Regions from separate parts of the Desulfovibrio oxyclinae DSM 11498 genome, predicted to be linked through region 2. Evidence: riboswitches for the same ligand, from Rfam matches in the RefSeq annotation. Region 2 holds a riboswitch; each other region holds the start of a gene.
The links. A riboswitch is a leader RNA that binds a small molecule or an ion and turns the genes downstream of it on or off. The one in region 2 is predicted to bind thiamine pyrophosphate.
Positions count from the first base shown of each region.

Region 1 (9,714 bases), on a different contig from region 2:
CTATGATCTGCCCGACCTGCTAGACGCCAAGGGACGCGTGGAATATTCGCTTGAAAACATGCCGTGGGTCGAAAGCCCCTTCGGCAAGGACCCGCTGGACAAGCTCATGGACCAGTGCCGCGACAAGAATGTCGGCCTGACCCTCGACGTCTGCCATCTCGGGGTTTCCGGCCGCGACATCCTCGACGCTCTCGACCGTGTTCCCGGTGATCTGCTTCGCCACGTCCATTTTTCCGATGCGCGCGGCTACCGCGAACACATGGCTCCCGGAACCGGGCCCCTCCCGCTGACGGAATTTCTGCACAGGCTCGCCGCCCGCCAATACACCGGCCTGATTACCCTCGAACTCGAACCCGCCGCCTTTCCGGACGACGACGAAGGCATCCTCGCCGAACTGAAATCGCATTTGCATTTCATGCTGGAAAATCTCGGCCTGTGATCTTGCCGTAATCAGCAGGATTGCTATCATGGCTCAAAAAAGGACTTATGAACATGATGCACGCAGTCTGTCCCCAATGTTCCGCCACCAATCGGATCGACGTCAGCCGGGCCGCGCAGGCCGCCTGCGGCAAATGCAAGGCGCCGCTCCTGCCGAAGCATCCCGTCGAGCTGACCAGCGCCAACTTTGAAAAGATCATCGCCAAATCGGGCGTACCCGTTCTGGTGGATTTCTGGGCACCATGGTGCGGCCCCTGCAAGATGATGGCGCCCCAGTTCGAAAAAGCAGCTTCGGAACTCGCGCCCGAAATGCTGCTTGCGAAGGTGAACACCGAAACCGAGCAGCAGATCGGAGCCCGCTTCGGCATTCAGTCCATTCCCACACTGGTGCTGTTCGAAAAAGGACGGGAAAAAGCCAGACAGCCCGGAGCGCTCAACAGCGCGGACATCGTCCGCTGGGCCTGGTCCAAGGCATGAGAAGACCGCCTGAGGCGATCTTCTCAATAATTCCCGGCAGATTTAGAAAAAGGCGTCCATGATCTGATCGACCTGGTCTTCGTACTGCTCCACGGCTTCCCGCAGGTACTCGGGGGGCAGTCCGAGCAGTTCCCATGCTCCATCCTTGAAACCGGGCACGACGTACATGCCGCCCTCAGCCACTTCCACGGCGTTTGCCATGTTGTCGGCAACGTGCAGGACGGCGGGTTCAAGGGCGTTGGGGCGTGTCATGGGATCATGGTGGTGGTTGATCATTTCGGAGAGCGATTCGGGGAACTGCCACTGCTTGAGCAGCAACTCGCTCACGTCGGTGTGGCAGAAGCCTATGACGGTCTTTTCGGCTTCCACGAGGGGGATGCTGTTTTCGCGGGCGAACAGCATGGCTTCGGTACAGGCATAGGGAAGCATCTTGAACATGATGAGGCGTCCCACGTCATGCAGCAGACCGCCGATGAAGAACCGCTCGGGCTGCAAGCCATGCTGTTTGGCGGCCAGGACTCGGGCAAATATGCCGCAACTGATGGAGTGTCTCCAGAAGCTGCGCATGTCCACGAGTTCCTTGGGGATGTTCTTGAAGTAATTGATGGTGGAAATGCCGAGGGCGAGGGTGGAAAGTTCGTTCCCGCCCACAAGCGCCACGGCGCGGCTGATGGAGTCGATGCGTGACGGGAATCCGTAGAACGGGCTGTTGACCAGCTTGAGCAGCTTGGCGGACAGCCCTACGTCTGTGCTGACGACCTGCGCGACGCGATCGGCGTTACCGGATTCCGATTCGAGCACTTCGCGGATGCGGAAATAGATGTCGGGGAAACTTTCGAGCTCGCTTTCGCGATTCACGCAGTCTTCCGGGCCGCCCATGCCTTTGAGGAAGAGGTCATCGAGGTGCTCGACGTTGGTGGCTCTTCTTTCACTGGTATCCGGCAGTTCCCAGCCACCACAGACCGCGGCTGCGGTGCGGTCGAGGGCTATGCGAAACAGCTCAAGCACCACGGGACGATCCGGGTTGCAGTAGAGGAAGAAGTCGCGCACGTAGTCGGCGATGGCTTCGGCTTCCTCGGCTTCGGGTTCGCAGACGGTGCGGGCGCTGGCCTCCTTGACACCGAGGCGTTTCAGCAGCTCGATATGCCGCTGCTCCAGCGTGAGTCCTCTGGGCAGGAGCAGGCGCCCGTCGGCGGCTTTGAGGTCGTCGGCGAGGACCATGCCCGGCTGTAGTTCATCAATGGTGTGTATCGGCAAACAGACCCCCCAGGCCTACTCTTTCTTGTAGGCGATGGCGCCGGGATGGAATATCGGTTTGAAGGTCTTGGAGACCTTGTGCAGCGACTCCGAGTGTCCCAGCATGAGATACCCGCCCGGTACGAGGTTGTCGTAAAACGAGTTCACGACCCTCTTCTTCATGCTTTCGTCAAAATAGATTATGACATTGCGGCAGAACACGATGTGCGACCGCGGTATCCGCTTCAGGGTGGCGCTCTCATTCAGGTTCATGAGCTTGAAATCCACCATTCGCGTCACGTCCCGGTTGATGCGCCAAAGATCGCCGTCCTGCTTGAAATACTTCTTGCGCATGGCGTCCGGGGTGGTCTTGAAGGCATACTCCGGATAGAGTCCTTCGCGCGCCTTGTCGATCATGGCCTTGGAAAGGTCGTTGGCGGAGATGCGGATGCGCCAGCGGGAGATCTCAAGGCCGAGCATTTCGTGCAGGATGATGGAGAGGGTGTACGGTTCCTCGCCTGAAGAGCACCCTGCGGACCAGATGTTGAGCTCCATCTTCTTGGCGGCGCGCTGCTGGTCGATTACATCCTTGAGCACATGGTCGCGAAAGGCGTCGAGCTGTTTCTGGTCGCGAAAGAAGCTGGTCTCGTTGGTGGTGACCATTTCAAAAAGACGCACCATCTCCTCGCGCCGCGCGGAGTCGAACTTGAGAAACTTGATGTAGTCCGAAAAGCTGGAAAGCCCGAGCTCCCCGAGCCGTTTGCGGAAACGGCTCTCAAAGAGATACTTCCGCTTCTCGTCCACGAAGATACCGCTTTTTTCGTATATGAAGTCGCGCAGTTCCACGAACTCGGCATCCGTGATGCGGATCGAGTCCTTGCGAAGACCTATGCTACTCGAAAACAATGACATGGAACCGGTTTACCTCGCGACCAATGCGTGTGTAAAAAAGTGGTAGTATTTACCGGAGAGTACCCGTGTCGCACACGAGCTGTCAATTATTGCCGCCCGCATCCTTGGTAGACCGGATGGCTGCGGTTGACAAGTCGCTTATATACAGCATGATTATAGACCGTGCCACAGGGCCGGGTCCGCTAGCGCTGATCCACTCCGCCCGGGTGCCGCATTGTTCCGGAAGCACTTTCGTCGGGCCGCTGTAACTGGTATCAACGGTTCATACATTGCCACGGAGGCCCGATGCGCTGGAACGCACAACAATATGAAAGCTGGTTCGACTCGCCAGAAGGGCATGTCGCCCTGAGCCGCGAGAACATGCTGCTCGAAGCCATGACCGCCGCCTGGCAGCGGCGTGGCAGACGCATCCTCGAAGTGGGCTGCGGAACCGGCATCTTTCTCGAATCGCTCTGGCGCATGGGCTTTGACGTCACCGGACTGGACAAGAGCGATTCCATGCTCTCCGGCGCACGCCGCAGGCTGGGCAACAACGCGAGCCTGTATGTTGGCGACGGCACGCACATGCCCTTTGATGATGACGACTTCGACTATGTCGTGCTCTGGAGCGTGCTGGAGTTCTGCCCCCGGCCCCAGGAGATGCTCGAAGAGGCCGCGCGCGTTGCGGAACGAGGGCTGCTCATAGGTTTTCTCAACCGCTTCTCGCTGTATCATCTGCTCAATGTACGCCGCAGCAGCGGCACCATGAGCCGCGCGGACATGCTCACCGGCTTCCGAGTCGGATCAATGGTCCGCGCCACGGGCAACCGACCTACCTTTTCCCGCTCCGTTCTGCCCGGCCCGTTGAACACTTGGAAGGAGTGCGCCCCGTGGGCCGCGCTCAACAACAGACTGTACCCGGGCTGGCTCGGAGCCTTTTCCGCCATGCGCGTGGATATCGGCCCGCACAAACCCATGACCCCCCTGCTGCTCTGGAAGTCCGACCCCAACAAACGGTTCAAGGAAGCCAGTTGCGGAAGCAGTGCGGTCCGCTGGGGTTCGTAATATTCTCATGGTCCTCTTTGCCCGTTCGTGCGTATATGAAAGCAAAAACGGGAGAATGACTATGAAACGACTGGCACTCGGGCTCATGCTGCTGTCCCTTTTCCTTGCGCCTCAAGCCATGGCGCAGGACACCCCCCTCTCGACCGTGGATTCCATTCTGGAACGCGTTGACCGCACTGCCGAGCAGGTGGAGCGGGCGCGGCGCGCCCTTGAGGAAGCCCGCCGCATCGGCAACGGGGACATCATCGAGGAGCGGCGGCGGGAATATCAGCGCTCCCGCGAACAATACCGCGACGCGCAGCAGTCGCTGGATGAAGCCAAGGTCGATGCGCTGGCTCGCGAATCCGGACACTCAAGGGCCGAGATCCGAAGCATGCGAAACTCCGGCATGGGCTGGGGCCGCATAGCCCGTGAAGTGGGCGCCCACCCCTCCGTGCTCGGCAAGGGCCAGGGGAGTGCCGGCAAAGGCAAGGGACACCCCGGCAAAGGCGCAAAGATGAAGCATGGCAAGGATTATGACCGCGACGACCGTAGCTACGAAGACTACGATGATGACCGCGGCTCAAAAGGCAAAGGCAAGTCCAAAGCCCGCGGAGGCAAGGGCAAAGGCAAGCAAAAGTAGTACTTCCCGGCCCGCTTCTACGGAAGCGGGTCGTTTTCGTTCCGGGCTTCCAAACCGCACGCAAACCGGATAAAGCTGTGCGCGGAGGTTGCAACACACATGATTTCACCCGCTCTCGAAGAACGTTTCCGCCGCCTGACCTTCGGCGTTCCGTGGAACATCGCCCTTATCACCGTCGGCTCATGGCTGGTCGCCTTTGCAGTCAAGGCCATCGCCATCCCTCACGGCCTGCTCACCGGCGGCATGTCCGGTCTGGCATTGCTTTTCTATTACGCCTTCGGCGGGCTCACCACAGGGCAGTGGTACTTTCTGCTCAACGTGCCGGTCTTCGTGCTCGGTTGGGTCTTCGTCAGCAGACGGTTCTTTTTCTACAGCCTTTACGGAATGTTCGTCTCCGCCATCTTCATCGACCTCATCGACTACACCCTGCCCATCGAGGACGTCTGGCTGGCGGTGATTACCTGCGGCGGGCTGCTCGGTGCCGGGGTGGGCATGAGTCTGCGCTCGCTGGGCTCCACCGGCGGGTCGGACATTCTTGCGGTCATCGGCAAGCAGCGGTTCAACGTGTCCATGGGCGCGTTCGAGTTCTGGTTCAACTTCCTCCAGTTTCTGGCAGGGTTCTTTTTCCTGCAACTGTCCGTGGTGCTCTACTCAATCGCCATGGCCTTCGTCATCGCCGTGGCCATCGAGTACGTCATGGGCATGTTCGGCGAACGCAAGATGGTCATGATCATCTCGGAAAAACCGCAGGAGATCATGCAGGCCATTTTCAAGAAACTGGACCGGGGAGCCACCGTTCTGGAAGGACGCGGCGGCTGGACCGGCGACAGCAAGGACGTGGTCATGACCATGGTCACCAACGTTCAGGTCAAACGGCTTGAGGAGATCGTCTACTCGCTTGACCCGGAGGCCTTCACCATCACCGGCTCGGGCTTCCACGTGGTGGGCAGCGGCTTCTCGGCAAGGAAGCTGTACTAACCATGCATTCCCTCATCGCACTGCTTACGGACTTCGGCCTCGACGACCCGTACGTGGGTCAGATGAAGGCCGTACTGGCCCGGGAGTGTCCCGACAGCACGGTGACTGACCTCACCCACGGGGTCGAACCGTTCAACATCGCTCAGGGGGCCTTCTTTCTGGCGGCCTCGGCCCCGCACTTTCCGGAAGGAGCGGTGCTGCTGGCGGTCGTGGATCCCGGTGTGGGTTCGGGACGTCCCATCCTTGTAGCCCGTCAGGACGGGCGGACCATCGTGGCCCCTGACAACGGACTGGCCGCCCTCGCGCTGATTCCTGAACATGCCGAACTTCATCACGTGAACCAGTTGCCGGAAAAGGCTTCCGCCACCTTCCACGGCCGCGACATCTTTGCGCCGATTGCCGCACGCATCGCACGGGGCGAAGCCCTCAGCGGCTTCTGCCACCCCGTTTCCGCCGAGGAGACCGTGCGCCCGCTCTGGACCGAGCCGCTCATGGGCCGGGGCAAGTGCTCCGCACGCGTGCTGCACGTGGACCGGTTCGGCAACTGCGTGCTCAACCTACGCGCCGGCGCTCTCGGGCCGCTGCACAACCTTCAGATCAGCACCCCGCTGGGTCGGGAGCTCCCGGCGGTGGACACCTACTCCGACCTGCCCGAAGGCGCGCCCGGCCTGCTGGAAGGCTCGCAGGGCTTCTTCGAGATAGCGGTCAATCTCGGCTCGGCCGCCCGGCAGCTCGGCCTTTCCATGGGTGATGCCGTAACCCTGAGGTGGGACGCATGAAGGCACTGAACGAATTTCTGCTGACCCTCGGGTTCCTGACCCGGCTGGCCCCGGCACGCGCCGCCACGGACGAGGAGATGCGCCGCACCATGCCGTGGACGCCGCTCACCGGCCTCCTGCTCGGCGCGGTCATCACCCTCCCCTTTGCGCTCGGGCTCTTCCGGGACGAACCGTGGGTTCAGGCGTGGCTCGTGGTTCTGGCCTCGCTCTGGCTGACACGCGGCCTGCACTACGACGGGATCGCCGACGTGTGCGACGCCTTTACCGCGCACTTCGATCCGCAACGGTTCTGGACGGTCATCAAGGACAGCCGGTGCGGCGCGTTCGGCGTCATCGCACTTGTCATGACCCTTGCCGGACAGCTCGTGCTCTTCGCGGCCCTGTTCGCCAAAGGAAACCCCGCGGCCGCACTCTGGCCCTTCATGACCGGACGACTCAATTGCGTGGCCTTCGGCGTGGTCGGCAAACGCTTTGCCCGGCCCGGGCTCGGCTCCCTGTTCTACTCCGGGGCCACCTTGAAGACGCTTGCGGTCAACGCGGCCATGACCCTCGCCATCGGCGCACTGCTGCTCCCGCCGCAGGCCCTTGCAATCACTGCCGCTCTCCTGATCATCACGCTCATCCCCCTGCACAAGCTGGCAAAAGAGGTGAACGGCAGCAACGGCGACTTCCTCGGCGCGAGCATCGTGCTGGGAGAGTTGTGCGGCCTGCTCGGGATTGTTGCGGTTCTCTGAAGTCCCTTGAACTTGATTGCCTGATCAACTCCCCCCTTGCGAACTCCGACCCTTTGCGGTAGACATTGTCTCGATCCGATAGGGGTGTCCCGGCACGTGCCGGGACTGAGATCATACCCTTGGAACCTGATTCAGTTTGCACTGACGTAGGGAAATCGGAAGCCCTGTCCCGAGCCGTCCGGCATGGGACATCTTCTCAAGACACTCCTGACGTTCGTGCCTCCTTGCCAAAAGGGGGTCGGCGCCTTTCGGATCGCGCCGACCGCAACAAACCGCAAGCGGAGGAAACGCATGTCCCTCAACGAAAAAGTCATCTCTGACGCCATCATCACCGAGTACTACAACAAGTTCCGCGATTCGCTGGAGCTTGACGTCGCCATCGTCGGCGGCGGCCCCTCCGGCATGACCGCCGGTATGAACCTCGCCAAAAAAGGCCACAAGGTCGCCATGTTCGAGCGCAAGCTCTCGCTGGGCGGCGGCATGTGGGGCGGCGGCATGACCTGGAACATCATCGTGGTTCAGGACGAGTCCAAACACGTGCTGGAAGACATCGGCGTTCCCATGAAGCACTGGGACGACGAGTACTGGACCTGCGACGCCGTCACCGCCACCACCACGCTGGCTTCAGCCGCCACCATCGCCGGGATGCGCGTGTTCAACTGCATGAGCGTTGAAGACGTCTGCATCCGCGAAGAAGACGGCCAGAAGCGCGTCAACGGACTGGTCATCAACTCCTCTCCCGTGGAGATCGCCGGACTGCACGTGGATCCGCTGGTCATTCACTGCAAGCACGTCATCGAAGCCACCGGCCACGACACCGAAGTGCTCAAGACCCTGTGCCGCAAGAACGACATCTCCCTGAACACCCCCTCCGGCTCCATTGAGGGCGAGCAGTCCATGTGGGCCGACGTGGCCGAGACCAACACCGTCAACCACACCCGCGAGGTCTTCCCCGGCGTGTGGGTCGCGGGCATGGCCGCCAACGCCACCTTCGGTTCCTATCGCATGGGCCCGGTCTTCGGAGGCATGCTGCTCTCCGGCGAGAAGGTCGCCGAGGACATCCATCAGCGTCTGATTGCGGAGGACTAGCATGAAGCGGGGTTTCGACCTCACCTGCTATCTCATCGCGGGCCGCTCCTCCTGTGGGGAGCGGCCCCTTGAAGAGGTGGTAAGGCTGGCCGTTGAAGGCGGCGTTACCATGGTCCAGCTGCGGGAAAAGGACGTTTCCACCCGCGAGTATCTGGAAACCGCCGGCTCCCTGAAGCGCATCCTTGCGCCCGCAGGGGTGCCGCTGATCATCAACGACCGCATCGACGTGGCACTGGCCGTCGGCGCCGAGGGCGTGCACGTTGGGCAGTCCGACATGCCGGTGGATATCGCGCGCCGCCTCATGGGCCCCGACGCCATCATCGGCTTGAGTATGGACACTGACGCGCAGGTGCTTGAGGCGGAAACGCTGGACGTGGATTATCTGGGCCTCGGGCCGGTGTTTCCCACCAACACCAAGGCCGACCACTCGGAGCCGCTCGGATTCGAGGGCTTTGCACGGCGAAGGGGCATGACCAGACACCCTTCCGTAGCCATCGGCTCGGTCACGGCCCGGTGCGCCGGACACCTGCGCTCACTCGGAGCTGACGGGCTGGCCGTGGTTTCCGCCATCTGCCGCGCAGAAGACCCGGCCGAGGCGGCCAGAGAGTTGCGTCGCGCCTTTGCCGAGGAAAAGGAATAACGTCCTCTCCCTTGGCATAAACGCGCCGGAGCGTGTATAGACCCGGTATGATCCACTGGGCCTACGACAAGCGCTGGCTGCTCATAACCCTCGCCGCCGTCGGCATACTGCTGCTTCTGCCTGTTCCGCCGGGCCTCACGTCCGCGGGCTGGAAGGTGCTGGTCATGACGCTTGCGGCCACCACCCTGTTCATCAAGGAACCGGTGCCGCTGCCTTCGGTGGCCCTTCTCATCGTGCTGGGGCAGATATTCCTGCTCGGTCTCGATTCGTCCGACGTGGCCCGCAGTCTGATGAAGGATGCCGTGCTGTTCATCATGGGCTCGCTCATGCTGGCGGTGGCCATGGTCAAGCAGCAGTTGGACAAACGGCTCGCGCTGGTCATCGTCAAGGCCACCGGCACCAACACCTACCGCATTGCGCTGGGCATCTCCGTGGTCTCGGGCCTGCTGGCCTCGTTCATAGGCGAGCACACCGTTGCCGCCATGATGCTCCCCGTGGCCCTGACGCTCATCCAGCTTGCGGAGGAGGACGAGGAACGCCGACGCCGGCTGGCCCTGCTCTTTCTGTTCTCCATATCCTATGCATGCTGCATGGCGGGTATCGGCACCCCCTCGGGCGGAGCGCGAAACGCCATCATGATCGAATACTGGGGCGACTTCTTCCACAAGCCTTCGGACCCGGCCACAGCCATCTACGACGTGGGGTACGGGCAGTGGATGCTCTTTGCCTACCCCGTCTTTCTCGCACAACTGCCCTTCATGCACT
Region 1 covers NZ_AQXE01000018.1:19,877-29,590, reverse strand. Annotated here, with positions in the region: gene B149_RS0115380 (sugar phosphate isomerase/epimerase family protein) at 1-439, shown strand, start outside; gene trxC (thioredoxin TrxC) at 487-915, shown strand; gene B149_RS0115370 (HDOD domain-containing protein) at 958-2,172, opposite strand; gene B149_RS0115365 (CheR family methyltransferase) at 2,188-3,063, opposite strand; gene B149_RS0115360 (class I SAM-dependent methyltransferase) at 3,349-4,107, shown strand; gene B149_RS18130 (hypothetical protein) at 4,169-4,729, shown strand; gene B149_RS0115350 (YitT family protein) at 4,829-5,707, shown strand; gene B149_RS0115345 (SAM hydrolase/SAM-dependent halogenase family protein) at 5,710-6,486, shown strand; gene cobS (adenosylcobinamide-GDP ribazoletransferase) at 6,483-7,220, shown strand; TPP riboswitch at 7,291-7,391, shown strand; gene B149_RS0115335 (sulfide-dependent adenosine diphosphate thiazole synthase) at 7,512-8,309, shown strand; gene thiE (thiamine phosphate synthase) at 8,311-8,949, shown strand; gene B149_RS0115325 (SLC13 family permease) at 8,997-9,714, shown strand, end outside.
Region 1: it holds a riboswitch for thiamine pyrophosphate, as region 2 does, so the genes downstream of both, B149_RS0115335 (sulfide-dependent adenosine diphosphate thiazole synthase) here and cytX (putative hydroxymethylpyrimidine transporter CytX) in region 2, are expected to answer to the same signal.

Region 2 (9,714 bases):
GGTGTCGATCAGGCGCTGCTTACCGGTGTAGAACGGGTGGCAGTTGGCACAGATTTCGACGTCGATATGCTCGCCCTTGGTGGAAGAAGCCTTGCTTTCGTAGCCGCAGTGGCAACGGATGGTGGCCTCAAACGTCTTGGGATGGATATCTTTTTTCATTGAAAAACTCCTACTCGCTAGTTGCGTGGAACAGGGACTAGTACTTAAAGTACGAACGAATGGCAAGGGAAAACGTATGTTATCCCCGTGTTGCCGCAACACGCCGGCGCTTTTCGGTCAGTACCCGCATCGCGTTGTGAACGATGAGCGTGAAGCCGATAGTAGTCAGCGTATGCCCCACGACCATGTCGTGCCGCTTCACCCAATAATAGAAGGCGATGCCGAGTGCAAGCGAAAGTATGGCCCTGACGTCGGCAATATTCGACCTCGCGTCATGTTTGAGCAGGTAGTAGTCGCTCAGCAGGATCGCCATGAGCGGCGCGAAGACCGATCCGAGCAGATAAAGAAACCATTCATACTGGGTAATGGGAAAGAACATGGCCAGCCCCGTTCCCAATGCGGCGAACACTACAGACGTCCAGCGACGATTCAGCCGGGGCAGAACGTTGAGAGTGGATACCGCGGCAGAAAAGACATCCATGAAGGTTGTCGTCACCGTGGAAAGACCGATGACCATGAGCGCCACCATGCCGAGCTTGGCGGCCAGCATCATCTGGGTGGGGTCGGCCGTTCCGGAAAAAATCGCCCCGCCGAGGCCGATGCTGTACATCCACGTGGAGCCGGTGAAATAACCGAGGAACGGTGCAAGCCAGGCGGCACGGGAGTTCTTTGCCATGCTGGTGTAATCCGCAATGAGCGGGAACCAGGAGAGCGGCATGATGATGGCCAGCTCGAATCCCATGCCGAAGGTACCGGTGGGTTCCACGGGCTGAGCAGGCGCAGGCTGAGTGAAGATGACCCAGCTCATGACCACCGTCAGACCAAGCAGCAATGCCACGGCGACCATGTTCAACCATTTGAAGCCCTGAATGCCGATGAACACCCAGAATCCGATGAATAGCCCGATCAGCGCAGACATGAGCATCTGGTTGTCGATGCCCCAGAGTGAGCGGCAGAGCTCGTTCACCGCATCCCCGCCGAGCAGAATCATCACTGCGGTCCAGCCGAGCAACTGAAGGATATTGATCCCTGAAAGCAGATACGACCCCTGCTTGCCGAAGGAAATCCGCATGGACATGATGGACGGAAGCTTTTCCCGGTAGCCGATGATGCCGCCAAGAACGAGGATGACCGTGCCAACCAGATGTCCGAGCACGTTTGCGGTCATTCCGCCCGCAAATCCCAGATTGGCCAGATAGCCGCCGGTAAAGATTTCGGCCACGGAAACCGCTGCGCCGAACCACAGAAAAAACAGATTAGCAAAGGTCAGTTTGCCAGTGTTCACGTCGAACTCCTTGTTTTGCTCGGAGCCGATACCGTGAGGAGAAGGACAAGGGAGGACCGCGCCGAACGACGCATGAAGACCTTCCGATTTCCCTACGACAGCCTCAACTGCATCAGGTTCCAAGGGTATGATCTCAGTCCCGTGCGGGACACCCCTATCGGACGAACAGACCACTATCAGGCACCGCCACGCTATGCAAGCCCACCCTTTACCGATCACATAAGACCTCCCTGTTTGTACGAGACCTCACGAGCCAATCGCTGTGTATACTGTGACCTCCCCCTCAGGCCGACAAATATCCGCGCCGCTCTCGCACCATCCCAATCCTCCTGAACTCCCTGTATCACTAGGAAATATCTCCCACGCCTCACACCAGACAGCACCCGATTGTGAAGCCTGTCACAATAAAGGCATCCAATCTCGCGCTTTAGCCTGTTAATATCTTCAACTGATTGTTCTCGGCTGGAACATGGACGATTTTTCTTGTACCAATTTTGTCCCGTTGATAGGCACCATTTTCCGCGCGGAACCCGCAAAGATGCAGTTTTCGCACGGTTGGGACGTATTTTCTTGTGCGAAAAGGAACAACACATACAAAGGATCGCGAAATGTCTTATAAAGAAATGCAAGAAATGCTGATGAAGGAAATGCGACTGTACCACTATCCGGTCGCCGTCAAATTCTTCTACGATCAGGCCGAACTTGATCATTTCAAGGACAACGCCGAAGAAATCCATACTCCGGTCAAGCCCATGACCTTCTGTCAATGGCAGCTCGCCGCCCGCATGAAGGGTCAGACCGTACTCGCCGAACAGGACACCCTCGGCTGCAACAACGCCCGATACAGCTTCGGCTGGAAAGATCTCGACGAAGGCGAAATCAAAGGCCACGCCAAATACACCCGCGACCTCGAACAGGCCGAACGCTTCGTCAAGACCAAGCATCAGCTCGAAAAAGGACTGCTCGCCATCGTCGTAGCCCCCCTCGGCAGCATCGACGGCCTCTTCGAACCCGACACCGTCCACTTCTACTGCGACAACATGCAGGCCTACCACCTCGCCGTGGACTACATGGCAGCCACAGACACGCACCCCCTGCGCCCGAACATAACCATGAACTCCTCCGCCTGCGGCGGTAACGTCTTCACCCTGCTCGAACAGGAGTTCAACATGCTCCCCGCTTGTTCCGGCAGCTACAACGCAGGCAAAACCGAGCGCGGCGAAATCAACGTCATCATCCCCGGCAAGAAATTCAAATCCGTAGTGGATCGGCTCCAGCACCGCATCGACGAAGCCAGCAGCGCCATCACCAAACCCGGCGACGGCTTCCCCGGAGCCGATATCTGCAAGAACTGCCCGCTCATCATCTTCAAGAAAGAAAAATAGCACCCACCCCATCATAGCCATACAGATCTGCCGGGGCGAACTCACCCTCGCCCCGGCGGATCGCATGCCTTTTTTGATGATAAAAGCTGAGGGGAAGGGGGGAGAACCTTCTTGCAAGAAGGTTCTCCCCCCTTCCCCTCAGACTCCCCTTCCCCCCTCTCCCAGAAACCTTTGGCGAGGCTGCGCCCGATTGACGCGACAGAAAACCGTTCGCTTGGGTGCCCGCTTCACATGCAGTTTGTATGAAAGGATTACCGAGGGTTTCGTTTTTAGACCCTGATTCCGTCAGCGAGGATGTAGCTTGGACGCGGGCCATGCGGTCGCATGGTCCCAGCTAGCTGCAACATCGCTGACAAAACAGGGATTCCAAAGGGGCCCGCCCTTTTGATCCCCCGGAAAGGGTCCGCCTGAAGGGCCCGCCGGAGGCTTTGCTGCTTGGCACCAGTTGCAGGTTTCGGCCTATTGGCCGAGCTTCTTCTTTGCTTGCGCAGAAAAAGGAAGGCAAAAACTGCGCTGTTAGAATACGCCGCCGCTCTCGGCGAGAGGCTCTATGACACGGTCACTGCTCCGGGCATAACATCTGTGACCACAGGCATCACCGGACCAGCGTGACCGGTCAGAAGAGCCTCAATGCCTCAATCGGCATTACTGCGATTCTTGTTGGCGGAAGTGTGAAGTTCCGAATGGAAATGTGTGAACTGAGAGCGTCCTGTTTTAGCTGAACTCTGCTAACGGAGTTCATTAGCCAAGCCCCACAGCCCCCAAATCCCCGTCAGCGTGGTTGCAGCTAGGACGCGAATTTTGCGGTCGCATGGCCCCAGCTAGCTGCAACCCCGCTGACAAAACAGGGATTCCAAAGGGGGCCCGCCCCTTTGGTGGGGTGCAGGGGCAACGCCCCTGCCCGCCGGAGGCCCCGCACAAAAAAAGCGCATCGCCTTGAGGCGATGCGCTTTGCCTTATCGTACAGGGTTTCCGTCTTACGGCATGACCTTCATCAGATAGGCCTCTTCGGGATCAAGATACTTGCGGGCGATTTCGCGAATATCTTCAGGCGTGACCTTGGTAGCCAGTTCGATGAGCTTGGCCTCGTAGTCACGGGGAAGCCCTCGAACCATGAGTCCGGCGGCTTCGCGTGAGCGTGAGAGCAGGGTCTGCTTGTCCTGATAGTAGTCGCCTTCAATGATATTGCGGGCTCGCACTATCTCGTTTTCGGGCAGCAGGTTCTTCTTGAGGTCTTCTGCCACCTTCTTGAAGCCGTCCATGGACTGCTCCACTTTTTCAGGGCTGGTGCCGATGTAGAAGCCGAGGATGCCTGCTTCGTCGGCCTGCCAGAGCAGCGCGGTGACGGTGTAGGCAAGGCCTTGCTTGTCGCGCAGGTCGCGGAAGAGCAGACCGCTCTGACCGGAGAGTACGGACTTGAGTACAGTGAGTTCGGCAGTGGCTTCGGCGTCGAGCTTACCGGGCACGGGGAAGGTCAGCAACAGATGGGCCTGATTCCTGTCGGGCAGATTCAGGGTCTTTTCGTGCTCTTCACGCCAGACGGGAGCGCCGTATTCTGTAGGATCCGGTTCCGGGGCCAGCGTTTCGGCAAGGCCCTTGGCGAAGGCTTCGATGGATTCGCGATCAAAGTCGCCGCTGACAGACATGACAAACGGGCGCTTGGACTGCTGATGCCAATAGTTCCAGGCCTGCTTGCGGGTCAGTTCGGTGAGGATGTCCACGGTTCCGTCATGCAGATATCCATAAGGGCCGCCCTTGAAGAGGAGCGGAAACAGGTGGCGGAACATGAGACCCATGGGTCGGTCTTCGCGCCGCTTGATCTCGGATATCTGGTCCATTCGGGAGCGGTCCACTTCTTCGGGGCGGAAGGCGGGCTCGGTGAGCGTCTGTCCGATGACCGGGAGCAGCTCTTCGGTGAAACGGGTGGGAAACTTGGCGTCGAAGGCGAAGATGGTCCGTCCGGAGGTTGCGCCCATGCTGGCGGCGCGGTCAGACATGAAATCTTCCAGTTCGGTATTGGTGAGTCTGGAAGTGCCGCGTGTCAACGCCTTGGCCGCGAGCGCGGGAAGGCCCTGCTCGTTTTCTTCTATAAGGGAGTCGCCGCCGCGCCAGTAAAGGCTCATTGCGGTGTAGGGAAGCGTTTCGTCGGGGATGAGCACCAGCTTGGAGTCGCCGGGCAACTCGATCACGGTTTCCTCGGTCACGCTCTGCTTTGCGGACTCGGCCGCGGCGGTCGCCTTGCCGTCCCAGGTCTTGGTCACTTGTGTTTCCAGTGCTTCCGCGGTCAGATCGCTCCCTTCGGGGGTCAGCACGCAGGCGGAAAGCCTGTCGGGACGCACATACTTGTCGAACAGCTGACCCATTTCGGAACGATCGACGTGTTCGAGATCGAAAAGGTAATTCTTTTCTGCCTGCTCGCCACCTTCAAAGAACTGGAAATAGCCAATCTTGCTGGCGAGTCCGCCAAGGGTTTCCTTGGCGAGGAACATGGAGTCACTGATATTCAGGCGTGCGCGCTCGATTTCGCGCTCAGTGAACACGGAAGGGTCAAAGCTTTCGAATTCATTCAGCAGCGCGGGCCAGAACTCGTCAACCTTGTCTTGGTCGAGGGTTGCCATGACGTAGAGCATCCCGCCGCGTTCGAGGGAAAGCGGAGACATGGAGATGCTGTCCACGAGGTTCATTTCATATTTGAACTTGCGATAGAGACGTGCGGTGTCGTCACCGGCCAGCAGATGACTGAGCATATCCAGCCCGGCCATTTCCGCGGAGCGCAGGTTCGGGATGGGGAACGCCGCGCCGAGGTAAACCTTGTTCCACTTGCCCGGGATGGCGGTCACTGTGGGGCCGTTGCCCACTTCGGAAATGCCGAACGGCTCGGGCGGCACCACCTCGCGGGTGTTCCTGAGGGACCCGAACAGCCGGTCGGCCTCTGCCACGATCTCGTCGGGATTCACGTTGCCGACTACGCACAGCAGCATGGACTGCGGCTGGTACAGCCGGTCGATGTATTGGTGAATCTCCTTGGCGGTGATGGAGGAAACCGTGTCGCGGTAGCCGATGATGGGCCACTGGTAACTGGTTCCGTTCCATATCTGTGCTTGCAGGGTCTTGAAAATGCGACTGCCGGGATTGTCCTCGCCCTGCGACAGTTCAGAGAGCACCACGTCGCGCTCGTTTTCAAGCTCCTGCGGGTCGATCTCGGCGTTGAAGGCCAGATCCTGTACCACGTCCATGGCCAGCGCCCAGTGGCGATCCGGCACTTCGGCGTAATAATAGGTATAATCGAAACTTGTGGCAGCGTTGAGGTTACCGCCGACGGACTCTACGGCCATGGCGGTTTCTCCGGGACCACGCTTTTCGGTTCCCTTGAAGACCATGTGTTCCAGCAGGTGGCTGATGCCCGCAATTTCGGGGTTTTCGTAGGAAGAACCGGCCTGAACATACAGGCGCACGTTCACCAGCGGAAAACGGTCATCCTGTTTCACCAGCACGGTGAGCCCGTTTTTGAGCTTCACGATGCGTGTCTGGTCCGGGTTCTCGTGTACGGGGTTCGGGATATCCGCGGCCGTGGCCGCATTATGCGGTGCGCATCCGGTCAGGGCCATCAGCAGCCCTCCCAGCAAAACGAGTATTCTGAACATATGCTTACTCCGGTGAGAGCCCGGCTGTGCTCCGGGCTGGATATGAATTTCGTGACGTCGGTCCGGGACCGACCGTATCGGCTTATAGTAATCATTCCTCTCCTCAGTGCAAGGCGGTCTCATCAATGAAGAGCGCCCGTATTCAAAGTGCGGAATACAGTACGTTTTGGGCAGGTTCAAAGCAAGGTGTTTCAGCACATTACCGACCGGGCGGCGTTGACAAACGCCTGACGAACCGACAAGACTACCGGGATACTGGACTGCGGTCGGTTTTGCGTTTGGAAACTTCAATTCGGAGGAAGTCGATGTCAGTAGAATCTAGCCTGATGCCCGGGCGGTCCTCGCGGCTGGACGGGCTTCTCGACTGGATGCAGATGCTTTCCGGTGCTGGGCTCATCCTCTTCATGTGGGCGCACATGGTGCTGGTGGCCAGCGTGGTGGTCAGCCCGGAATGGATGAACGCCATCGCACACTTTTTCGAGTCCACGGGCATGGCTCAGGTCGGTGGCCCGCTCGTATTTCTACTCTTTCTTGCCCACTTCGTGCTGGCAGCGCGCAAGCTGCCGTTTCATCTTGAAGGCCAAAAAACCATCTGGTCCCACGCTCGCATGATGCGCCATGGCGACACCTGGATGTGGATCGTCCAGGCCGTCTCCGCCATGATCATTCTCATCATGGGCGCCATCCACATGTGGGTGGTCCTCACCGACCTGCCGATCACCGCCGCGAAAAGCGCTGCCCGCATCCAGGAAGGCTTCTGGTTCGTCTTCTACCTCGTGCTGCTGCCCCTGGTTGAGTTGCACGTGGGCATCGGCTTCTACCGCATCGGCGTAAAATGGGGTTTCATCAAGAGCAACGGGCGGGGCATCTTCAAGAAACGTGAAAACCTGCTCACGCTGGCGTTCATCATCATCGGCTTCGTGACCCTGCTCAGATTCATGTTCCTCGACATTCCCCAATAACGGAGACACGCCATGCAGACGATTTACACCGACGTACTGGTCATCGGCGCAGGACTCGCCGGAGAGCGCGCCGCCATTGAGGCCGCCACTGCGGGACACTCCACCATCTGCCTGAGCATCGTCCCGGCCCGGCGCTCGCACTCTTCCGCCGCTCAGGGCGGGATGCAGGCGGGCCTTGGCAATTCCTGCATGGGCGACGGGGACTGTCCCGACGTCCATTTCGAGGACACGGTCAAAGGCTCGGACTGGGGCTGCGATCAGGAGGTGGCCCGACTCTTTGCCGAACGCGCCCCCATCGAGATGCGCCAGCTCGCGCACTGGGGCGTGCCGTGGAACCGTGTGGTGCCCGGCAAGTCCACCTATTTCAAGGGCGGACAGCAGTTCGAAAAGGTTGAAAAGGAAGAAAACGCGGGCCTCATCACTTCCCGCGCCTTCGGCGGTACCGCCAAATGGCGGACCTGCTACGTTTCCGACGGCACCGGGCACGCGGTCCTCTTCACCGTGGACAACGTCTGCGCCCAGCACGGCGTGGAAGTTCACGACAAGACCGAGGCCATCTCCCTCATCCACGACGGCGAAACCTGCTTCGGGGTCGTGGCCCGCAGCCTGCGCACCGGTGAACTGATCACCTACATCGCCAAGGCTACCATGGTGGCGTCGGGCGGGTTCGGGCGAATCTATCCCAATACCACCAACGCCGTGATCTGCGACGGCTCGGCACATACAGCGGTGCTGGATACCGGCATCGTGCCCATGGGCAACATGGAAGCCGTCCAATTTCACCCCACGGGCATCGTTCCCACGGATATCCTCGTGACCGAGGGTTGCCGGGGCGACGGTGGCACCCTGCTCGACGTGAACGAAGAACGGTTCATGCACACCTATGAACCGGAAAAGGCCGAGCTGGCCTCCCGCGACGTGGTCTCGCGCTGGATGACCCACCACATGCGCGAAGGATTCGGCGTCAAGAGTTCGTACGGCGACCACCTCTGGCTCGACATCAGACATCTGGGCGAGAAACATATCACCGGCAAGCTCAGGGAAGTCTACGAGATATGCACGGGCTTTCTGGGCATCGATCCCATCCATCAACTCATCCCGGTCCGGCCGACGCAGCATTACTCCATGGGCGGCGTACGCACCAACAAGGACGGCGCGGCCTACGGACTCAAGGGACTGTTCGCCGCGGGCGAGGCGGCCTGCTGGGACATGCACGGCTTCAACCGCCTCGGCGGCAATTCACTGGCCGAGACCGTGGTCGCGGGTGGCATCGTGGGTCGCAAGATCGTGGAATATATGGAGGGCACGGAGGTTCTGTTCAACTCCCGCATCATCGACGAAACATATGCAGCGCAAAAGCAGCGCATCGACGACCTCGTGAGCGGGCGCAAGGGAACGGAAAGCGTCTACAAGGTCCGCGCCGACATGCAGCAGGCCCTTCACAAGGGTGCCAACATCTTCCGTACGCAGGAAGGGCTTGAGGAATGTGTTGATACCTTGCAAAAGGTGCTTGAACGTGCCCGCACAGTGGGCCTTCGCACCAACGGCAAGGGGGCCAGCCCCGAACTTGCGGCAGCGCTGAAGCTTGAAGGTCAGGTAAAAATGGCCCTCATGGTGGCATACGGCGCGCTGAAACGCACCGAATCGCGAGGCTCGCACAACCGTGAGGATTTCCCCGCCCGCAACGACCGCGACTGGCTCGTGCGCACGCTGGCCTACTGGAAGAACCCCGACGACATGCTGCCGACACTCCAATACGAGCCCGCCACCCAAGTGACGGAGATTCCGCCGGGCGACCGCGGTTACGGCAAGATGGCGGTCATCTCCTCGGACGACAGCAAAGGCAAGGAGGGCTGATTCATGTCGAGACTGCTCAAATTCAACATATTCCGCTACACCCCTCAGGACGAAGCCTCGGTGCCGCACATGGACGAATTCGTCCTCGAAGAGACCGAGGCCCTGACCCTATTCATCGCCCTGAACCGCATCCGCGAAGAGCAGGATGCCTCGCTGCAGTTCGACTTCTGCTGCCGCGCCGGTATTTGCGGAGCATGCGGCATGGTCATCAACGGCCGCCCCGGCCTTGCGTGTCACACCAAGACCCGCGACCTGCCCGGCGAAATCACCCTGCTCCCCCTGCCTGTCTTCAAGCTTGTGGGCGACCTCTCGGTGGACACCGGCACATGGTTCCGAGAGATGTATCACAAGACTGAGTCGTGGATTCACACCACCAAGGTCTTCGACGAAAACGCCCTTGAGGACCGCATGGACAACGAAGT
Region 2 covers NZ_AQXE01000003.1:112,800-122,513, forward strand. Annotated here, with positions in the region: gene rpmE (50S ribosomal protein L31) at 1-159, opposite strand, end outside; gene cytX (putative hydroxymethylpyrimidine transporter CytX) at 239-1,444, opposite strand; TPP riboswitch at 1,516-1,610, opposite strand; gene B149_RS0104650 (DUF169 domain-containing protein) at 2,053-2,829, shown strand; gene B149_RS0104655 (M16 family metallopeptidase) at 3,807-6,473, opposite strand; gene B149_RS0104660 (succinate dehydrogenase/fumarate reductase transmembrane subunit) at 6,779-7,435, shown strand; gene B149_RS0104665 (fumarate reductase flavoprotein subunit) at 7,448-9,292, shown strand; gene B149_RS0104670 (fumarate reductase iron-sulfur subunit) at 9,296-9,714, shown strand, end outside.

Region 3 (9,714 bases), on a different contig from region 2:
TGCCGGAGCACATCACCCGCACGGCTTTCATGTTCGGAGGATATTTCAACCTGGAAACACCGGCCAGGTCGCCACCGGCGTATGCGCACCAGTTGCACAGGAAGCCGATGATTTTCGGTTCGAAGTCAGCCATTTTCAACTCCTTCGATTAGAGTCCTGCCAAGGCGGAGGTAACCTGCGCCTTGAGCTGGGCCATGGTGAAGCCGTTCACTTCCACGCCGCCCTTCGGGCAGGTGGCCATGCACACGCCGCATCCCTTGCACAGAGCCTTGTCGGTGGCGATCCTGCGGTGTTCCTTGCCCTTCTCATCCTCGAATGCTTCAAGGCTGATGGCGTTGTAGGGGCAGGTGTCCACGCACAGGGCGCAGCCGTCGCAATGCTCGGTGACCTCGCTCTTGATGGAGTCGAGAGGCATCTCGGTGCGTGCCAGAATGACTCCGGCGCGGCTGCTGGCCGCCTGGGCCTGACCGATGGCTTCATCGATGGGCTTGGGATAGTGGCACAGACCGGCGACGAACAGGCCGTCAACGGACAGGTCCACGGGGCGGAGTTTCGGGTGTGCCTCGGTGAGGAACCCGTCATCGCCCGTAGCGCATTTATACAGCTCGACCAGTTCTCTCGTCTCGTTGGGCACGATGGCCGTGGCGAGAACGAGGTAATCGGCCCTGATGTCCAGATCGCGACCCAGCATGGGATCATTGACCTTCACGGAGACCGAGTCGCCGGAAGCGTCCACCTGCGGCAGGCCGTCCAGCGTGTACTTGATGAAGATCACGCCGAGCTTGCGGGCCTTGGTGTACAGGTCCTCGCGCAGGCCGTAGGTGCGGATGTCGCGGTTGAGCACGTAGACGTTCATCTCGGGCTTCTGTTCCTTCAGACGGATGGCGCTCTCCACGGAGTGGGTGCAGCATACGCGGCTGCAGTAGGGGCGCTCTTCGTTGCGGGAACCGACGCACTGGATGAAGACCACGGAGTCGGCCTTGGCGGAGTCGCCGGAATCGAGCATCTTGTCGAATTCCAGATGCGTCTTCACCCGGTCGGACTGTCCGTAGCCGTATTCGTTCGGCTTGTATTCCTTGCCGCCGGTGGCGACCACGGCAACGCCGTACTTGATGGCCTTGGTTTCGCCATCCACTTCCACCTCGCTCACGAAGTTGCCGACGGAACCGACGGCGGTCTTGAGCATGGCGTTTTTGAGCACGGTGATGTTCTCGTGGTTGTCCACCTTGGCCGCCATCTTCTCCACCTCGGGGCGAATCTCTTCGCCGCGCCAGGTCTGGGAAAGCGACCAGGCATTGCCGCCCAGCATGTTGCTCTTTTCGAGCAGCACCACTTCGTAGCCCATGTCGGCGATGCCGAGGGCGGAAGTCATGCCGGACATGCCGCCGCCGACCACCAGCGCCTTCTGCGTGACGTCCACGGACATCTTGCTCAGGGGCTGGAGCAGCGCGGCCTTGGCAACAGCCATGCGGACCTGATCCTTGGCCTTTTCGGTGGCCTTTTCGGGCTCGTTCTGGTGGACCCAGCTGTTCTGGTTGCGGATGTTCGCCATTTCAACGAGGTACTCGTTGAGGCCCGCTTCCTTCAGCGTTTCCTTGAACAGCGGCTCGTGGGTGCGCGGCGTACACGCAGCGACCACGATGCGGTTCAGGTTGTTTTCCTTGATCTTCTGGCTGATCAGCTCCTGCGTGTCGGTGGAACAGGTGAACATGTTGTTCTCCACCATCTGCACGCCGGGCAGGGCCGCGGCATATTCCGAGACGGCCTTGACGTCCACGGTGCCCGCGATGTTGGTACCGCAGGAACAGACGAACACGCCGATGCGCGGCTCCTCACCGGAGATGTCGCGCTCTTCGGGCCAGACCTTTTCCTCGGTCATGGTGCCGCGAACTTCCGCCAGCCGCTTGGCAGCGGTGGCCGCTGCGGAGGAAGCGTCGGTGACCGCCTGCGGGATGTCCATGGGAGCGTTGAACGCGCCCGAGGAGTAGATTCCCGGCCTGGAGGTGGACACCGGCTCGAAGGAGTTCGTTTCCACGAAGCCGTACTTATTCAGTTCGAACCCGGCGGTTTCGGACAGCTGTTTGGCGTCCTTGGGCGCTTCCAGACCGATGGACAGCACGACGAGGTCGTACACGTCCTCGACCATGTTGCCGGACTTGTCGGCATACTGGATGATGGCACCCACACCGTCGGGACCGGGCAGGATCGTGTGCGGGCGTGCCTGCACGAAGTTGATCCCGTTGGTCTTGGCGTTTTCGTAGTACTTGTCGAATTCCTTACCGTGGCTGCGGATGTCCATGTACAGGATGGTCTGGTCGATGTCGCCGGTGGTGTGCTCGGCGGTGATGACAGACTGCTTGATGGCGTACATGCAGCACACGCTGGAGCAGAATCCGTTGCCGCAGCGATTGATGTCGCGCGAACCGACGCACTGCAGCCATGCGATCTTTGCGGGCTCCTTGCCGTCCGAGGGGCGGGTCAGGTGGCCGTGGCAGGGACCGGAGGAAGACAGCAGGCGCTCGTATTCGAGCGAGGTCACTACGTCAGGGAGTTCCTTGTAGTAGGTGTAATCCAGATCGGACGGATCGAACGCCTTGAAACCGGGCGTGAGAATGACCGAACCGACGTTCAGATCGACGATTTCTTCCTTGTCGTCGAACTTGATGGCCTCGGTGGGGCAGACCTTTTCACAGGCGCCGCACTTGCCTTTCTGGATCATGATGCAGGTTGCGCCGTCCAAAGCGTACTTCAGCGGCACGGACTGCCCGTAAGGGATGTAGGCGGCTTTCCTTTTGGAAAGACCGGCCTGATATTCGTCGTCAACTTTCTTGGGACATTTCGCGGCACATTCCCCGCACGCGATACATTTTTCCATATCCACGTATCGGGGGGACTTCTTCACCGTCACGGTGAAGTTGCCTTCATCGCCGGAAACGTTCTGAACCTCTGCCAGTGTATGCAACTCGATATTTAAGTGCCGACCGCACTCAACCAACTTGGGCGAGATGATTCACATCGCGCAGTCGTTGGTCGGGAAGGTCTTGTCCAGCTGCGCCATGACGCCGCCGATACCGGCACTCTTCTCGATCAAATGCACGTAATAACCGGAGTCGGCCAAATCAAGCGCCGTCTGAATACCGGCGATACCGCCGCCGACGACCATGACCGATCCAAGTTTATTCGCAGACATTGAGTCCTCCTTGGAATCTCGTTCCGTTCAGTTCCGCCTACAGGCCGACTTCCTTGAGGTCGTCGCCGAGGTACTCGCGCTCGTTCTCGCCCAGAATGCCGAGCGAGAGACAGATCAGCGTCCAAAGATGGACGGTCTGATACGTGCCACCAAAGTGGTGCGCGAGATCGTGAACCTGGGAATGGCAGTTGTGGCAAGGGGTGATGCAGTAGTCAGCGCCGGTGGCGATGATCTGATCAAACTTGCGCTTGCCGTAGTACCTGCGCGCTTCGGGGAAACCGCTCTGCAGGAATCCGCCCCCGCCGCCGCAACAATAGTTGTTGGACTTGTTCGGGTGCATGTCGATGAGGTTTTCTTCACCGACAACCTGCTTCACGACGAAGCGAAGGTCCTCGGCCACGGGATCACCCAGAGACTTCCTGACCAGCTGGCAGGGGTCCTGAACGGTGAATTTGACGCCGAGTTCCTTGTTCCAGTCGGAGTTGACCGGGAGTTTTCCTTCACGGATCCACTGTGCATAGTAGCTGATGATGGATTCGAGCTCGAAAGGCACTTCCATGCCGAATTTCTGCAGTCCGGCCCGGACTGCGTAGAATTCGTGGCCTCACTCGGTGTTGAGCCAGCTCTTGACCCCGAGTTCGCTCACCGCGTCCATCTTCTTCTTGACAATGGCTTCCCAGTTCTCGTCCTCCGCTGCAAACAGGCAGTAGTTCTCAGCCGCCCAGCCAACTGTCCCGTAGGTCCAGTCGGCGCCGACGACATTGAGAATCTTCCAAAGAGGAACCATCTCATCCGGCTCGGTGACCGGCTCGCGAGAGTTCTGGTTCAGATAGAAATGAGCACCCTTGCGGTTGATGCTCACCTTCAGGTCCTTGCAGGATTCCTGATCCTCGCAGACCTCTTCAAGCACGTCCTCCACGACGAACTTGAAGTCTTCCGAGCTGGCGCCCATGGCGCTGGCGCCTTCGGTCCTGAGACCCTGGTCGCAGGAACCGACAATGCCTTTGGGCTTGTTTTCGCGATCCTGCGCCGCGCGGGCGTTGTAGACCAGCTGCGGGATGTTGATCTGCATGGGACATGCGTACACGCAACGCGTACACATGGTGCACATCCAGATCCATTTCGAATTAAGAATCTCCTCATCCATACCCAACATGGCCATACGCAGGAATTTCCTGGGGTCCATTTCTTCCAGTCCGGTTGCCGGACAGCCGGAAGAACACAGACCGCACGTAAGGCACATGTTGAGGTTTCCACCTTCCGGCAGAAGCTCCATGACCTTGTCCTTGAACGTGGATTTGACTCCACCTTCAAGAACTATTGCGGGTTCGCCCATACTCCTCACCTCATTGTTAAGGGTTTCCCACTGCATATAAAAGAACGGAATCCGTCCGAAAACACCCCTTCGGGAAAAGGGATGATTCATCCGGAAAACCGACTCGTCGTTCAGTCCACTCCACTGAACTGAACAAACGAATGGATACGTCCTCATACTCAAAAACGGCAAATCCGTAAATAGGCCAAAGATAGAAAAATGCTATCGTGACAACCCCTTGAAACATCAATGCTCATCCATAACCCCAGGCAATGGCAGGTAAAACATGCCGCCTTGAACAGTTCGCGGCATTCTCGAATGACGGCGAAGCGCTAGTGACCCATCAGCTATAAAACCAGCCTGATTGGTGCTTTTTTCTTGAAAAATACTACCTTCCAGAGGTTTTTCGGAGCAGCAGACGGCCAGAATGGTGATGTCGGTTTTTTCGGCCAGAGAGAAGGGCCTTGAGGCGCACCAGTTGCAGGTTTCGGCCTGTTGGCCGACCTTCTTTTTTGCTTGCGCAGAAAAAAGAAGGCAAAAACTGCGCTGTTGGGGGTGAGCCGCCGTTCTCGGCGAGAGGCTCTATGACGCGGTCACTGCTCCGGGTGAAACGTTTGTGGCTAACAAACACCACCCTGACCTGCGTGACCGGTCAAAAGAGCCTCTATGCCTCGATCGGCATTGCTGCGGTACTTGGTTGGCGGGAGTAGCTGCTTTCTTGAGAGTATTGGTGAGCGTGTGCGCCGCGAGAGTCCCTTGAGATGTCGTTTGGTTAATCGAGTTCGTCAGCCAAGACGCACAGACCCCAAAATTTCCGTCAACGGGGTTGCAGCTGGGATGCGAGTTATGCGGTCGCATGAACCCGGCAGCTGCAACCCCGCTGACAACCCAGGGATTCCAAAGGGGGCCCGCCCCTTTGGCGGGGTGCAGGGGCAGCGCCCCTGCCCGCCGGAGGCAAAGGCGGACGCATTCCTCTTCCAATTTGTAAAAAGCATTGATTGGCGAATCAACTCTTGCTAGGTTCTTTTTTGACCGTAGGGGTGCCCTGTTGTGGGCTGAGAGTCGCATGATCGACAACCCTTGGAACCTGACCCGGCTTGTACCGGCGGAGGAAACGGCATTGCGAAGCGCATTCCTTCTGTGTTCCACCTGCGGGTGGAATTTTTTTTGCCTTTTTTCCGCCCATTTCTTTGAACCTGAAGAATTGGGAGTATTTCATGACACAACTGGAGATTGCCCGTTCCGGTAAGGTCTCGGACGCTTTGGCGTTTGTTGCCGAGCGGGAGGGATTGGATGTGGAGGCGCTTCGGCGTTCTATGGCTGCGGGGCGGGTGAGTATTTCGCATAATCCGTTGCATGAGAAGAGTGAGTTACGTGGCGTGGGCGAGGGGTTGAGCGTCAAGGTGAACGCAAACATCGGCGCGAGCCCGGACCATGAGGATCCGGACCAGGAGCTGTTGAAGCTTCGTGCGGCGCTGGATGCAGGTGCTGACGCGGTGATGGACCTTTCCATCGCCGGTGAGCTGGGCAACCTGCGGAGGCAGACGCTGGAACACTGTCCTGTTCCGGTGGGGACGGTTCCCATCTATCAGGCTGCTGCGGACGTGACGGCTCGTGGCGGCGGCATCGTTGACATGACCATCGACGACCTGCTTCGAGTGGTTGAGGATCAGGCTCGCGAAGGTGTGGATTTCATGACGTTGCACACCGGGTTCACGCTGGGTGCTTTGGAGCGCATGAAGAAGGAAGGGCGTATTCTGGACATCGTCAGCCGCGGCGGGTCGTTCCTTGCTTGCTGGATGGTGGCGAACGGGGCGGAGAATCCGTTGTATACGCATTTCGACAGGGTTCTGGAAATCGCTCGTGAGTACGACGTCACCCTGAGTCTGGGCGACGCGTGTCGGCCTGGCTGCCTTGCGGATGCGACGGACCGGACGCAGATTCATGAACTGATCACCCTTGGCGAGCAGACACAACAGGCGTGGGATGCGGGCGTGCAGATCATCATTGAGGGGCCCGGGCATGTACCCATGAACCAGATCCGCGCCAACATGGAGCTTCAGAAACGGCTTTGCCACAATGCTCCCTTCTATGTACTGGGACCGCTGGTCACGGACGTGGCTGCAGGGCGAGACCATGTGGCCTGCGCCATCGGCGGGGCGATTGCCGCGTGGTCCGGCGCTGACTTCCTTTGCTACGTTACGCCGAGCGAGCACCTCGCCCTGCCCGGTCCGGACGATGTGTACGAAGGCGTGGCCGTCACGCGCATCGCTGCCCACGCGGCGGATATAGCGCGCGGCAATGAGCAGGCGGTGCAGCGCGATCGTGAAATGGCCAAGGCCCGTGCGGACATGGACTGGGAAGGCATGTACCGCCTTTGCCTTGATCCGGTCACTGCCCGCAGGATCCGCGACAGCCGCAGCCCCGAGGACGAGGACGTGTGCACCATGTGCGGCAAGTTCTGCGCGGTGAAACAGCTCAAGGAACACCTCGGCTCATAGCCTTCACCCCCGTTTCTCCTGAAACGGTCTTTCATCGGCACTTCGGCAGGGAGTCGTCCACGGACGGCTCCCTGAATTATTCCAGCAAAACGTAAAAAAAGCATATTTCCGCACTTCACATAGGACATTTTAGGGCTTATATCTCGCCCATGCCGTTTCCCAAAGACCTCCCGCTTGAGGACGTATTTTCGTCCATCGCCGACGGCCTCTTCACGGTGGATGCCGACTGGAACATCACCTACTTCAACGAGGCCGCCGAACGCATAACGGGCGTTCCCGCCGCAGAGGCAATGGGCAACAAGTGCTGGGATGTTCTCCACTCAAGCCTCTGCGACGGGGACTGCGCTCTTGAATCGTGCCTTGCTCATGGCGGAAGGATCACCAACAAGTCCATCTTCATCATCCGCCCCGACGGGGAGAAACGGCCGGTTTCCATTTCGGCTGCCCCGCTCCGCAACGCCGAAGGTGAGGTCATCGGCGGGGTTGAGACCTTCCGGGATCTGACGGAGATCCACGCCATCCGGCGTGAAATGCGCGAGTCCTATTCCTTTGAAAGCATCGTGGGCAAGAGCGAAGCGCTGGACCGCATCTTCGGCATCCTGCCGCAGATCGCCAGAAGCGAATCCACCGTGCTGCTGCTTGGCGAATCCGGCACCGGCAAGGAGCTTTTCGCACAGGCCATCCACCAGCTCAGCGGCCGCAAGGAAGGCCCTTTCGTCCCAGTGAACTGCGGCGCACTGCCCGAGACGCTGCTTGAATCCGAACTGTTCGGCTACAAGGCGGGCGCCTTCACGGATGCCCGACGCGACAAGCCCGGCCGTTTCGAGACCGCACGCGGCGGCACCATCTTTCTGGACGAAGTGGGCGACATGCCCGGCAAGCTTCAGGTCAAACTGCTGCGCGTGCTGCAGGAGAAGACCTTCGAACCGCTGGGCGGCGTCACACCGGTAAGCTCCGACGCCCGCGTCATCGCCGCCACCAACCGCGACCTCGACCTGCTGGTCAAGGAGGGAGGATTTCGGCAGGACCTGTTCTACCGGCTGAACGTGGTCACGCTGCGCCTGCCGCCACTTCGGGAGCGCCGCGCGGACATCCCCCTGCTCGCCGACCACTTCGTGAAGCACTTCAACGCGGTGCAGGGCAAAAACGTCGAGGGGCTTTCGGAAGACGTCATGAGCATCCTCATGCGCCACGAGTTTCCCGGGAACGTGCGCGAGCTGGAAAATATCATGGAGTTCGCTTTCATCCTCTGTTCATCCGGCTTCATTCAGGTCGAGCACCTTCCGGAACACCTTCGTCCCGAAGAAAAGACGCCCTCCGGCACCATGCCCATGGGAACGCTTGAGGAGATCAAGTGCATGGCGGTCAAGGCCGCGCTGGAACGGAACGGGGGCAAGCGCATGGTCACATGTCGCGAGCTGGACATTTCAAAGGATACCCTGCGCCGCATGCTCGCCCGTTGCGACAACGCGGACTGACCGGGCGCAGAGTTCGCCCATCCCTGCCCGTCGAGGCATCATTTTCGCCTCATCCCTTTTTGCGAAACCACACAAATACTTAAAATAACGAACATTTAAAACATGGCACAGCCTATGCTCATGCAGCAGCGTGAGTGAAAAGGAAACCAAGCTTCTCTGCCTTGCCTGTTACGGCGACCGGCTCGCGTCGGTCTTTGAAAACGCGCCCGAGTTGCGCCTCTTCACGGCGGAGAACGGTACATATAGCCCCGCAGGCCATTTATCCCTTCCCTCAAAGGACCCAACGGACAGGACATCCGCCATTTTGGCCTGCGGGGTGACGCATCTGCTCTGCGGAGCCATGTGCGGTCGCACCAGAAACCTTCTCGACGCTTCCGGGGTTGACGTCCTCTCCTGGCATAGAGGGAGCGTCGAGGAGGTTCTGGATGCCTTCCGCAACGACACACTGCATAACCTTGCCCTGCCCGGATGCCGCAACAGGCCCGGAACGGCCATGTGCCGGGGCCGCTCCCGAGCGGGCAAAGGAAGGAGGAACCAGTCATGAAGATAGCCATCAGCAGTTCCGGGCCCGGCCTGGAAAGCGCCCTCGACTCCCGCTTCGGCCGCGCGGCCGGATTCGTGGTCTACGACACGGACAGCGGCGTTAACGAGTATGTGGACAACACCCAGAACCTCAATGCGGCTCAGGGCGCCGGCATCCAGTCCGCCCAGAACGTGGCGGACACGGGCGCTCAGGTCGTCATCACCGGCCATGTGGGTCCCAAGGCCTTCCGTGCGCTGGATCACGCGGGCATCAAGATATGCCTCGCCACCGAAGGCTGCGTGGGCGATGCGGTTCAGGCCTTCAACGAAGGCTCCATCAAGCCCGTGGACGGCCCGGACAAGGACGGCCACTGGTAGCCGCACGGCACCTCGACGCGTTGACATCCGCCCACGAATGTCTATGTGAAGAATTCCGAACAGCGTATTCGGAAATACATACCTCAGGAGAACCACAATGAGTGAAGCCTGCAACAGCTGCAGTTCCGCCACCGCTGGCGGCGGCTGCTCCTCCGGCGGATGCGCCGAAGGTCCCGAAGATCTCAAACTCAAGACCACCCTCTCGCGCATCAAGCATAAGATAGTCGTCATGTCCGGCAAAGGCGGCGTGGGCAAATCCACCGTCGCCACCAACATCGCCGTGGCCCTGTCGCTGGCGGGCAAGAAAGTCGGCCTGCTGGACGTTGACGT
Region 3 covers NZ_AQXE01000008.1:28,562-38,275, reverse strand. Annotated here, with positions in the region: gene B149_RS18545 (hydrogenase iron-sulfur subunit) at 1-133, opposite strand, end outside; gene B149_RS0109765 (CoB--CoM heterodisulfide reductase iron-sulfur subunit A family protein) at 149-3,190, opposite strand; gene B149_RS18320 ((Fe-S)-binding protein) at 3,228-4,526, opposite strand; TPP riboswitch at 5,532-5,636, shown strand; gene thiC (phosphomethylpyrimidine synthase ThiC) at 5,723-7,006, shown strand; gene B149_RS0109740 (sigma-54 interaction domain-containing protein) at 7,156-8,484, shown strand; gene B149_RS18310 (NifB/NifX family molybdenum-iron cluster-binding protein) at 8,615-9,028, shown strand; gene B149_RS0109735 (NifB/NifX family molybdenum-iron cluster-binding protein) at 9,025-9,384, shown strand; gene B149_RS0109730 (iron-sulfur cluster carrier protein MrpORP) at 9,482-9,714, shown strand, end outside.
Region 3: it holds a riboswitch for thiamine pyrophosphate, as region 2 does, so the genes downstream of both, thiC (phosphomethylpyrimidine synthase ThiC) here and cytX (putative hydroxymethylpyrimidine transporter CytX) in region 2, are expected to answer to the same signal.